2 regions of the Marinomonas gallaica genome follow, and region 1 is predicted to be linked to the other one. Evidence: predicted binding sites of a transcription regulator. Region 1 holds the regulator's gene; the other holds the start of a gene.
The links. The regulator sigma-54, encoded in region 1, starts transcription at its own class of promoters, with help from an activator protein. The targets are predictions, from matches to a motif close to TGGCACNNNNNTTGCTNT.

Region 2: glnA (glutamate--ammonia ligase) is a predicted target of sigma-54. The motif match lies at 2,609-2,626, and genes of this name have one in related genera.

What each region holds. Positions count from the first base shown of each region.
Region 1 covers NZ_CP187511.1:2,901,389-2,907,453, reverse strand. The annotation lists gene mgtE (magnesium transporter) at 1-966, opposite strand, end outside; gene ACPUEK_RS13795 (HPr family phosphocarrier protein) at 972-1,241, opposite strand; gene ACPUEK_RS13790 (PTS sugar transporter subunit IIA) at 1,252-1,701, opposite strand; gene ACPUEK_RS13785 (RNA polymerase factor sigma-54) at 1,713-3,203, opposite strand; gene lptB (LPS export ABC transporter ATP-binding protein) at 3,281-4,006, opposite strand; gene lptA (lipopolysaccharide transport periplasmic protein LptA) at 4,012-4,482, opposite strand; gene lptC (LPS export ABC transporter periplasmic protein LptC) at 4,508-5,089, opposite strand; gene ACPUEK_RS13765 (calcium/sodium antiporter) at 5,093-6,049, opposite strand.
Region 2 covers NZ_CP187511.1:1,165,019-1,171,083, forward strand. The annotation lists gene glnL (nitrogen regulation protein NR(II)) at 1-842, opposite strand, end outside; gene glnA (glutamate--ammonia ligase) at 1,122-2,528, opposite strand; gene thiI (tRNA uracil 4-sulfurtransferase ThiI) at 2,861-4,312, shown strand; gene ACPUEK_RS05470 (methyl-accepting chemotaxis protein) at 4,550-6,065, shown strand, end outside.

The DNA.
Region 1 (6,065 bases):
AGGCATAAGGATAGCGAGTGCTACGACTTTGTCCAATGTATCTTGGAAAAGTCCAATAACGTAAGACGCAATAAACGCCGTAATAAGGTTGATGCCAAGCCATACAGCACGACGCCGAGTCGTTTGCATAATGGGTGCGAAAGTATCTTCGTCATCGTCCAAGCCCGCCATCGATAACATGGAGTGCTCTGCTTCATCACGGATTACATCGACCACGTCATCAATGGTAATACGACCGAGTAGTTTTTTGCTGTTCGGATCGATGACGGGCGCAGAGACCAAGTCCATCTTTTCAAATAGCTCTGCTACTTCGGTTGCCGTTTGGTGTGCAAAAATGACATCACAATCTGTTTCCATGATGTCTCGGACTGTCGTGTCCGTGTCGGCGACCAGTAGTTTGCGCAGTGGCAGAATACCTAGAAAGCGATCCGATCGGCTGACAACAAGGAGGTTATCAGTCATTTCAGGAAGTTCATTGTGGCGTCTTAGGAAGCGGAAAACGATATCAATGGTGATGTTCGGGCGGATGGTGATGGTGTCTGTGTTCATCAGACCGCCAGCTGAATCCTCCGAGTAGCTCATCAAAGACTCCATGCGCGCACGATTCTGTGCGGTCATGGAGGCTAAAACTTCCTTCACTAGTGTTTCAGGTAGCTGTTGAAGGATGTCGGCTAAATCATCGTTATCAAAGTGTTCAGAAACCGCCAGTAGGCGCTCTCTGTCCATGGATTTCATGAACTGAACACTGATTTCTTCAGAAACGTATTGTAAGACGTCGCCTTGGTTGTTGTGGTCAATTAAGTCCCACAACAGTTTACGTTCTCTAGGCGGAGAGGATTCTAAAAGGCGAGCAACATCCTGCGCAGGTAGAGCACCGTTCAGCAAATAGCGAATTTGCATCGTTGCGCCGCTCTCAAGAGAGTCAGCGACAGTTTGTAAGTGTTCAAGCGTAGTCTGATCGCTCATATAGGCTATTCGCCCTCACCAAATCGGTCATTGATTAATGCAATCACGGCTTCCATTGCGGCGTCTTCATCGTCGCCGTTAATTTTGACGTTAATTGTTGTTCCTTTAGCGGCGGCCAGCATCATCATTGCCATGATGCTTTTGCCATCGACATTACGACCTTCTTTTTCGATGGTAATATCGGAATTAAAACGGGTTGTTGTTTCAACTAATTTGCCCGCTGCTCGAGCGTGCAATCCCAGTTTATTAATAATCTCTACAGATTGTTCCAACATGGGGATATCCTTATATCAAAGAGTCAAACGCTGCCAGTAATTCGCTGTTGGTTTGTTTTTCACGTAGAAGTGCTAGCTTATCTTCGGACTGAGCCAGTTCGGCGATCTGCGCTAACGTTGCTAAGTGCTCATCACATTGGTGTGGTGGTACAAGTAGGGCAAAAATCAAATCCACTGGACGTCGATCAATGGCATCAAAATCAATCGGTGTTTCGAGTGACATTAATACGATGGTGGCACGGTTTACTTGCTCTAGGCGACAATGTGGAATGGCGATGCCATTGCCAACGCCCGTACTGCCCAGTTTTTCACGACCTAAAAGTGCGTCGTAGACTTCGTCGGCGTTGCAGTGCATGCGATCGCCAACGGATTCAGCCAATTGTTCTAGCAATCGTTTTTTGCTAGAAATTTGTTGCTTAGCAAATACTAACTCAGGCTTGACTAAGTTTTTAACAGACATTGTTGCGGCCTTTAAATAAGTCGTTTCCGCTCGTTTGACGGCGGAATGTTCATAGCTTCGCGATATTTTGCAACAGTGCGTCGAGCAACTTGTATGCCTTGCTCTGCAAGAATGATTGCCAGTTTATTATCGCTTAATGGTTTTTTTGCAGGTTCTTCTGCCACCAGCTTTTTAATCATTGCACGAATTGCTGTAGATGAGCATTCACCGCCAGAGGCGGTGTTTACATGGCTGGAGAAGAAATACTTTAGCTCAAAAATACCACGCGGAGTATGCATGTATTTTTGTGTGGTGACACGTGAAATTGTTGATTCGTGCATGCCAACTTCCTCTGCGACATCGTGCAGTACCATAGGTTTCATGGCTTCCTCACCCACCTCAAAGAAATCGACTTGTTTGGAAACAATGCAGCTGGCGACTTTTAGCAGTGTTTCGTTACGACTCTGGAGGCTTTTCAGAAACCATTTGGCTTCTTGAAGCGAGTTCTTAATGTAGGAGATGTCTTCACTGGATGCTTTGGTGTTGACCATTGCAGAATAAGTTTCATTGATTTTGACAGGCGGTAGAGCGTCGTTATTAAGCTCCACTTGCCAAATGCCATTGTGTTTTTTCACGCTGACATCAGGGATGACGTAGTCAGTTTCACTGGTGTCGATGGCTGAGCCTGGGCGCGGGTTTAGCTGCTGAATAAGGGTAATGACATCTTTTAATGCTTCTTCTTTCAGCTTAGTTTTGCGGCCCAGTTGCGCATAATCACGATTGCCAAGCAATGCTAAATGCTGGTCAACTATGTTAAAGGTAGAGCGGTACAAAGGATGCTCTTTAAAACCTTCTAATTGTACCAATAGGCACTCGCGTAGATCTTGCGAACAAACACCGACAGGGTCAAATCGTTGCAAGCGATGCTGAACAGCTTCAATTTCATCGAATTCGAGATCTTCTAATTCTTTACTAAGTGACGTGAAGATGTCATCTAAGGTGATTGATAGGTAGCCATCGGTTTGAACACTGTCAATAATGGCATAGGCAATTTCGATGTCTCGATTAGACATATGGGTTAAATTTAATTGCCAAATTAGATGATCTTGGATGTTTTCAGCTAGGGCATTGCGGCTGTCAAAATCTTGCTCGCCGTCATAGGAAGGAACGTCTGCTGCAGCGGCTGAATTTTGATAAGTATCATCCCAGTTGCTATCAATGGATAGCTCATTAGGGATGCTTTCTGTCCATTCGGATTCTACTTGGGGCGTTTCTTCAGAAGCTGCTTCAGTCGTTTCTTTTTGAGAGGTCTCATTGGTACTGGATGAGTCGCCTTGTTTGATTTCTAAGTCAGACTGAAAGTTTTCGTCTTCGTCTAGTTCAAGCAAGGGGTTAGACTCAAGAAATTCGTGAATTTCCTGTTGCAAATCGAGCGTAGACAACTGAAGCAGTTTGATTGCCTGCTGCAGCTGTGGAGTCATGGTTAACTGTTGACCGATTTTAAGTTGCAAAGACTGCTTCATGACGCAACTCTTTTATTATGATGTTTTTGGAATGACTTATGCATAGTACTCCCTTTTTGCCCGAAAAATAAGGGGGCTCATAGTCTGAAGTTGTCGCCCAAGTAGATTTTTTTGACTTGCTCGTTATTGATAACAGACTCGGCATCACCCGATGCAATGATGTGCCCGTTACCCACAATATAGGCTTTGTCGCAGATATCTAAGGTCTCACGAACGTTGTGGTCAGTGATCAAAACACCAATGCCGCTGCTTTGTAAATGTTTGATGATCTCTTTAATATCGCCGACGGAAATGGGGTCTACACCAGCAAAGGGTTCATCAAGCAATACAAACTTCGGGTTCATTGCTAGCGCTCGAGCTATCTCAACGCGTCGACGCTCTCCGCCAGACAGCGCCATTCCTAGGTTCTTGCGAATATGAGTAACGTGAAACTCATCAAGAAGGCTTTCCATTTTCTCAAGTCGTTGTGACTTTGAAAGTTCTTTGCGTGTTTCTAAAATTGCTAAAATGTTGTCTTCAACTGACATTTTGCGAAAAATAGACGCTTCCTGCGGTAAATAGCCAATGCCTTTCTGCGCTCGCGTATGCATTGCATCTTTGGTGACATCTTCACCGTCGATAAAGATTCCACCAAAATCGTTAGCCACCATGCCAACGATCATATAAAAGCAGGTGGTTTTACCTGCGCCGTTAGGGCCCAGTAAACCTACGGCTTCTCCGGAACTTACTTCGAGTGATACGTCTTTTACAACTTGTCTTTTCTTATAGCTTTTTGCTAGATTTTTTGCTTCAAGAATGGCCATGAAAATTAGTCTGCTTGATCAATAAGGGTAGGCTGTAAAGTCATGTTAACGCGACCGCTACCACGGTTTTCGGCTTTAAATGTGCCATCATTCAGAAGATAGTGAATATAGTCTGCTGAAATTTCATCTTCACCACGTTGTAAATAGCCATTATTGTGTATCTCAAGCTGCCCCTTGGTGACATCGTAATCTAAGGTGTCTCCGTTCGCATGCATAGTATTGCCTGTTTGATCCAGCTGCTGAGAGAACTTTGATGGTGAGCCTTTAGCGCTTAACGCTTTAAAATCGCCTGTCGTAGGGTCAGTAATAATCGACAAGTCTTGGGCTTCAATTAATATGCTACCTTGTTTTACGACGACGTTACCACTGTAGTTAGCGGTACCTTTATTTTGATCGAAAAACGCTGAATCGGCTTCAATGCTGATGGGCTGCTGTCTGTCGTTTGGTAAAGCATAGCTCGCACTATACGCTAACATAAGAGCAACGCTTAAAATTGCATGTTTAGTGAGTTGGGGTTTCATATTGTCCTGTTACGCCTCCGCTTAAAATGGCGGTTTCTTTAGCTAAGTCAAAGCTTATTATATCGGATTTGGTTACCCCTTGGGGGGTTATGAGCTGGCTTTGCTGAGTCCCTACGATGGTTTGGCTTTCGTCATTGTAGGTGATTGTATTTGCTTTGATCTTTGCCGTTTCAGTTTCATTTTTAAAGCGCGTTATTTGCGCGCTTTTGCTCAGCGTGAAGCTGTTTGAGGTGTCATTAATAAATCCTGTTTCAGCGCTGGCAATAGAGCTGCTATTACCGTCTATTCTAGTAATGACTGGATGGTCCAGGTCCGTTTGCTTCTGCGTGTAATGATTCGCTATGTCGGCCGTTACGGTCTCTGTCAGCTGCCCATTAAGATCGAAAGACTTCACTGTAACGCCTTCTAAAAAGAAGTCTGGTGCATTGGACAGCTTCTGCTCTTCTAAAATATACAGGGTAGGGCGGTTGCCCAACAAAAACACTGCTACTAAGACAATGACTAAGGCGGAAATCCCAGCTATGCCCTTAGGGTTCAGTGTTTTTTTCAAAAAATCCAGCATGGGTTATCCTGAAACAGCCAGTAGGTAAAGGTACGCTGCATAGCCGCCCAGTAAAGGGATGGCAAACCATCTTGGAATGCTAACGCTACGATGCTTGGAGTATACGATAACTGCTAAGGCGAACAGTAGAGTAAAGCCTAACATCCACCAATAATCACGATTGATGACGGTTGCATCAATCATCCCTGGGGCAATTAATGCTGGCAGCGGAAGCACGGTAGCAAGGTTGAAAATGTTCGAGCCGAGCACGTTGCCGATCGCAATATCATGGTGGCCTTTACGTACGCTGGTAATAGAGGCGGCCAATTCTGGAAGGCTTGTGCCGATGGCTACAATGGTCAAGCCAATAATGAGATCAGAAACCCCTAGTGCTGAGGCGATACCGACTGCTCCCCAAACCAATAATTTAGAGCTGCCAATTAATACCGCTAAACCTGCGATTGCGATCAGCACTGAGCGTGTGACACTGCCGCCATCGTCTTCGGGTAATTCTTCAGTTAACTCATCTTCAAGATTTCCTGAGTTGCGTAGTAAAAGAAATAACACCACAAAAAAGGCAATTATTAATATAACGCCATCTGTCACGCTAAGGGCTTGGTCGAGCAGAAGTACGCCGGCAAGGATTGTTACGCCTAAGACCAGAGGGATTTCTTTTTTAACCAGGCTGCCGTTAATCGGAACGGCGGCAAGGACAAGGGTGGCACCAAAAACCAAACCAATATTGGCGATATTCGATCCAATAACATTACCCACTGCGATACCTGGTGCATTGTCGAGGGCTGCTATAGCAGAAACGACCATTTCTGGAGCAGACGTACCCAGTGCTACTAGCGTAATACCTATTACAATAGGGCTTACATTAAGTTTTTCGGCAACCAGTGCGGCGTGTTCGATAAACTTATCTGAGCTTAGTACGAGTAATATGAGACCAGCAATTAAGGCTGCGGAGAACAAGAGCATCTGCTTTATACCTGAT
Region 2 (6,065 bases), 1.7 Mb from region 1:
CGATGTCGCTTTGCACCGATGGTGAACTGGCGCAAGGTACGTGTGGAAACGGTTATTTGTTTTTGCGGATTATCCGGTTGCTGGATCAGCGCCTGCATCGCATTGCGCATAACATTTAATACCGCCTGAATAAGCTGTGCTTCATCCCCAATGATGTCGGGAATACTGGGGTCATAATCGCGAATGAGCTTAATCTGATCTTCTGATTCCACAGAAATCAGTTGATTAACGCGTTCAATGACACGGTGAATATTGAGCGGTTTATATTGAGGGAGTTGGCGCGGCCCTAATAAACGGTCGACCAGATCACGTAAGCGGTCGGATTCTTCAATAATGACTTGAGTGTAATCTTTTAAGCCTTCATCGTTGAAAACACGACTAATGAGCTGCGCTGCGCCGCGAATACCACCTAATGGGTTTTTGATTTCGTGCGCTAGGCCACGAATCAGTTCTTTGCTAGTTTGATGGTTGGCAATGAGCTCATCTTCTTGAGAGATGCGCTTCATACGGTCCCTAGGATGCAATTCAATCAGTAGACTGTCGGTATTATTAAGAGCGCCCATGACAGGAGTGACATTGTAGTCACATAAAATCATTTTACCGGTTGTGAGCGTTATCTCGGCTTCACGTTTTGTAAAAGCGTGGCCTGATTGAATGGCGGACAATAAAGCGCGACGACTCTCATCATCTTCGTTAAATGCGGCGGCTAGGTCTTGACCATAGATACGACGTCGACTGACCTCTAGCATCATTTCTGCTGAAGGGTTGAGATACTCAATGCAGAGTTCTCGGTTTAGCTGCAGTACCGCAGTGGATAAATGGTCGATCAGTAAGCTATACACCGGAAGTGCCTCGATAGAATATTTTATTGTGTGATGTCATTCATGCGCTAAAAAGGAACTGGATTAGAGCAAGATCACTTTATTAATGTCTATTACTGCAAAATACGAACCAACATTGGGCAGAGTTCGATGCCTTTATTTTTCTAGGCTTATTAATAATATAGTGCTTATTTGTGCACTTAAATGGTGCGCCACTATTCTGATGTATTTTTGTAGGGCAAAAAAAAGCCCCAACACAGGTCGGGGCTTTTAATATTACTCTAAGAGCTAGAAGCGGTATTAAACGCTGTAGTAAAGGTCAAACTCGATTGGGTGAGTTGTCATGTTTACAAGGGTAACTTCTTCAGACTTAAGAGCGATGTAAGCATCGATCATGTCATCAGAGAAAACGCCGCCTTCAGTTAGGAAAGCACGGTCTTCGTCTAGGCACTTAAGTGCTTCTTCAAGGCTGCTAGCAACTGTTGGGATCAATTTACCTTCTTCTGGTGGAAGATCGTAAAGGTCTTTGTCTGCTGCATCGCCTGGGTGAATCTTGTTCTTAATACCGTCGATACCTGCCATCAACATGGCTGCGAAACATAGGTATGGGTTAGCGGTCGGATCAGCGAAACGTGCTTCGATACGCTTGCCTTTAGGGCTTGAAACGTAAGGAATACGGATAGAAGCGGAACGGTTACGAGCTGAGTAAGCTAGCATAACAGGTGCTTCGAAGCCTGGCACAAGACGCTTGTATGAGTTAGTAGAAGCGTTTGCAAACGCGTTGATAGCGCGAGCGTGCTTGATGATACCGCCGATATAGTAAAGGGCCATATCAGAAAGACCAGCGTACTGATCACCAGCAAATTGGTTTTCGCCGTCTTTCCAGAAAGATTGGTGTACGTGCATACCAGAACCATTGTCACCAACGATTGGCTTAGGCATGAAAGTCGCTGTTTTGCCGTATGCGTGTGCAACGTTGTGTACACAGTACTTCATGACTTGTACTTCGTCAGCTTTCTTAACAAGTGTGTTGAACTTAACACCGATTTCGTTTTGACCAGCCGTCGCTACTTCGTGGTGGTGTACTTCAACTTCTTGACCCATTGCTTCGATCGCGTGACACATTGCAGCACGGATTTCGTGATGAGAATCAACAGGTGGTACTGGGAAGTAACCGCCTTTAACACGTGGACGGTGACCCGTGTTGCCGCCTTCAAAAGACTTGTTCGTTGACCAAGCGGCTTCTTCTGAGTTGATTTCTACACTACAACCTGACATGTCTGCATGCCATTTTACGTCGTCAAAGATGAAGAATTCTGGCTCAGGACCGAAGAATGCAGTATCGCCCATGCCTGTAGACTTAAGAAACTCTTCTGCACGCAGTGCAACAGAGCGAGGGTCACGATCGTAGCCTTGCATTGTTGCTGGCTCGATAATGTTACAACGAAGAATAATGGTTGCATCTTCAGTGAATACGTCAAGAAGTGCTGTCTCATCTTGAGGCATCATGATCATGTCAGATTCGTTGATGCCTTTCCAACCAGCGATAGAAGAACCGTCAAACATTTGACCATTTTCGAAGAATTCTTCATCCACGCTAGCTGCTGGAATAGTCACGTGATGCTCTTTGCCTTTGAAATCTGTAAAGCGTAGGTCAACCCACTTTACGTCATGTTCTGCGATCAAACCAAGAGTGATGTTTGACATGTTTGTTCTCCAATGTTGTTTAATCAAATTTCTTTCGGAATTCAGTTTTGCTTCACGATGAAGCGTATTTTCCAAAATGTAAAGCATATCCTGTGCCAGAATTTCGGGCGCCATTAAAAAAACTTTAATTTCAAGGAGTTAAGCTATTTTTTGGCTTTCTTGCAAAGCGATCTGCACGTTATTGAATCCATTCTTGATTGGTTGTGAACCAATTGGGTGCGCGTTTATGGTGCAGTGAGCGCTTTTGGTGCATTTATTTGGGGTTGGCTTCAGCGCTGTATGCTTTATACTGTGCGCCCTTCAAATTCGACTGTACGAAAAATACACACCCAATGAAATTTATTGTTAAATTCTTTCCAGAAATCACTATCAAGAGCCGCCCAGTACGAAAAGCCTTCGTAAAACAGCTCCGCCATAATATCCGTCTCGTTTTGCGTGATCATGATGATAATGTGACGGTTGCCGGAAACTGGGATTTTATTGAAATTCTCTCAGAACAAGATGACCAGCGTGACGCATTTATTGAGTCATTACGACATATTGCGGGTATTGCGCACTTTCAATACGTCCGAGAGTTCCCGTTTACCGACTTGGACGGCATTGTTGAAGAAGCCATTAAATCTTATGGTGATGAATTAAAAGATGCCGTGTTTGCTGTACGTGTTAAGCGTGTAGGGAATCATGACTTTTCGTCTGTCGATGCTGAGCGGCATATTGGCGGTACGCTAAAAGCGCGCTGCGGTGCATTGGCCGTTCGTTTAAAAGACCCTGACGTGTTGGTACCTATTGATATCCGTGATAATCGCGTATGGATGATTGAGCAGCGTATTGAGGGTCTAGGTGGCTACCCATTGGGTTCACAAGATGCCGTGCTGTCTCTGATCTCTGGTGGTTTTGATTCCACTGTGAGCTCTTATTTGACGATGAGTCGTGGCTTGAAAACGCATTTTTGTTTCTTCAATTTGGGGGGCGATGCCCATGAGATTGGGGTGAAGCAAGTGTCTCATTTTTTATGGGACAAATACGGCTCAAAATTGGGTGTGAAATTCATTACGATTCCGTTTGAAGATGTTGTTGGGGAAATTCTCAATAATGTTGATAATGCCGAGATGGGCGTTATCTTGAAACGTATGATGCTGCGTGCCGCGTCTCGCGTAATGGAGGGGGTGAGTGCAAAAGCCTTGGTAACCGGAGAAAGTGTTGCCCAAGTATCAAGTCAAACCCTAGTCAATTTAAAAGTCATCGACAATGTTACGGATGAACTGGTACTGCGCCCGCTGGTGACGATGAACAAACAGGAAATCATTGATAAAGCGAAAGACATTGGCACAGCGCCGTTTGCGGCCAGTATGCCTGAGTTTTGCGGCGTCATTTCTGTTAAGCCGACGACACGTGCCAAAATGCACCGTGTCGAACGCGAAGAGGCGAAGTTCAATTTCGACGTACTAGACAGTGCCGTCAATAACGCTCGTGTTATGTCGATCCAAGATGTAATGGCCGATGTAGATCAACAGTATCAAGGCGATGTGCCGGTGGTGCGTATGCCGGTTGGTGATGAAGTGATTATTGATATTCGCCATCCAGACGAAGCTGAACGTAACCCAATCAAAGCATCGGGTCGTCAAATGTTAAATGTTCCGTTCTTTACATTGGGAAATAAGTGGCCAACGTTAGATCAAGACACCACGTATCTTCTTTATTGTGGTAAAGGTGTCATGAGTCGAATCCATGCTTCTCACCTTATGTCTAAGGGATACGAGAATGTTGGGGTTTACCTCCCGTAGAACAGTGATTCCTATGATATTTAAAAACGCACCTTTATGGTGCGCTTTTTTGTACGTTAATTTTCATTAAATGTAATCATTGGTTGAATGTATTGCGCATGAAAATGGGTATTTTGTGCGTGACAGATCGGTTAAGTGAATAGATAAAATGTGCTTACTATGATTTTTGTCAAAATGAGGATTCATTAGCGCGATATACTCCTATCCTTATTTTTTACTAAATTAGTAGGGATACAAATGACTTATACGCAACAGGGGCAGGAGCGTATATTGGATAAGAGCTCCAATATACTGTCACTGACAAAACTCGATAGTACGATTACCTACATTAATGAAGAATTCGAACACATCAGCGGGTTCAATTCTCAGGATTTGCTTGACCATCATCATAATATTATTCGCCATCCTGATATGCCCAAAGCGGCATTTGCTGACATGTGGCAACATTTACAGCAAAAGCAATCGTGGATGGGGATTGTTAAAAACCGTTGTAAAGATGGCAGTTATTACTGGGTAGATGCTTACGCGAGTCCTGTTATGGCAGATGGGCGAGTAGTTGAGTATCAATCTGTTCGTCGAGCGCCGGAAGTCGAGGTGAAGCAACGTGCCGAAAAACTGTATTCTAGTCTAAACTCTGTCTCTCATCCCGAGAAAAAATTACCTAGAAAACCTTTCTTGTCGTTTCCTGTTCGTTGCTTGATGATTTTGGTTAGTTACTTTTTACTGTCAAACCTGATCGCTCAAGAATTCGATACGAGCAGTGCTTGGCTGGCTAACACTGCCTTGTTTTTAGTAATGCTAGGTTTATTGTGGCTGGTTTACCAACCGTTAGCGACCGCAATTAAAAAATCCCGCCAAGTGTGTGATTCAGAGCTTGCTGCGTATATATATACAGGACGAACGGATGAAGCGGGTAGTATTCGACTGGCTCTGACGAAGCTGCGCGGAGAAACTGCCGCTGTGGCGGGTCGTATCAGTAGTTTCTCGTTAATGTTGCGCGATAAACAGACTCAAGTATGCGCCAGTGTACAGTCCAGTGAGCGTGCGTTAGATGAATTATCAAAAGATTTTAGCTCGATTGAACGAGCGACTGATGAAATGGTAGCCGCGGTAGAGGAAGTTGCTCAGGCTACGCAAGACGGTACCCGTGTTACGGAAGCTGCATTTGATACCATGTCTGATGGCCAAAAAGCGATTATTACGGCACGTGATGCAATGGATACTGTTCGTATCCATATCAGCCAAGCGAATGATGAGCTTGCTCGTTTGCGCAGTGATAGTGAAGCCATCAGTTCGGTTGTAGAGGTCATTCAAGAAGTAGCTGAACAAACTAATCTTCTTGCACTTAATGCTGCGATTGAAGCTGCACGGGCAGGCGAACAAGGACGTGGCTTTGCTGTGGTTGCAGATGAAGTCCGTAGTTTAGCCACTCGAACGTATAAATCTACCGAAGATATTGTCAGTGCCATCGAGAGAGTGCAGTTAGGCTCAAATGCAGCGTGTGCAAAAATGGAGTCTGCTGTGATGGCCGTGGAGCGAACTCATGAAGAGTCAATTAATGTTGATATCGCAGTAACTAGGGTTCGTGAAGGTTTGGATCAAATTCATCAAAACGCATTGCAAACAGCAGTAGCGATGAATCAGCAAAGTGAAACGGCTATGCAAATTAACCAACGCATTGCGAATGCAGTGACCGTGACGGCCGGAATTGTTGAAAAATGCCGAGACAATTCTGGTGCCTGTGATGAGCTGT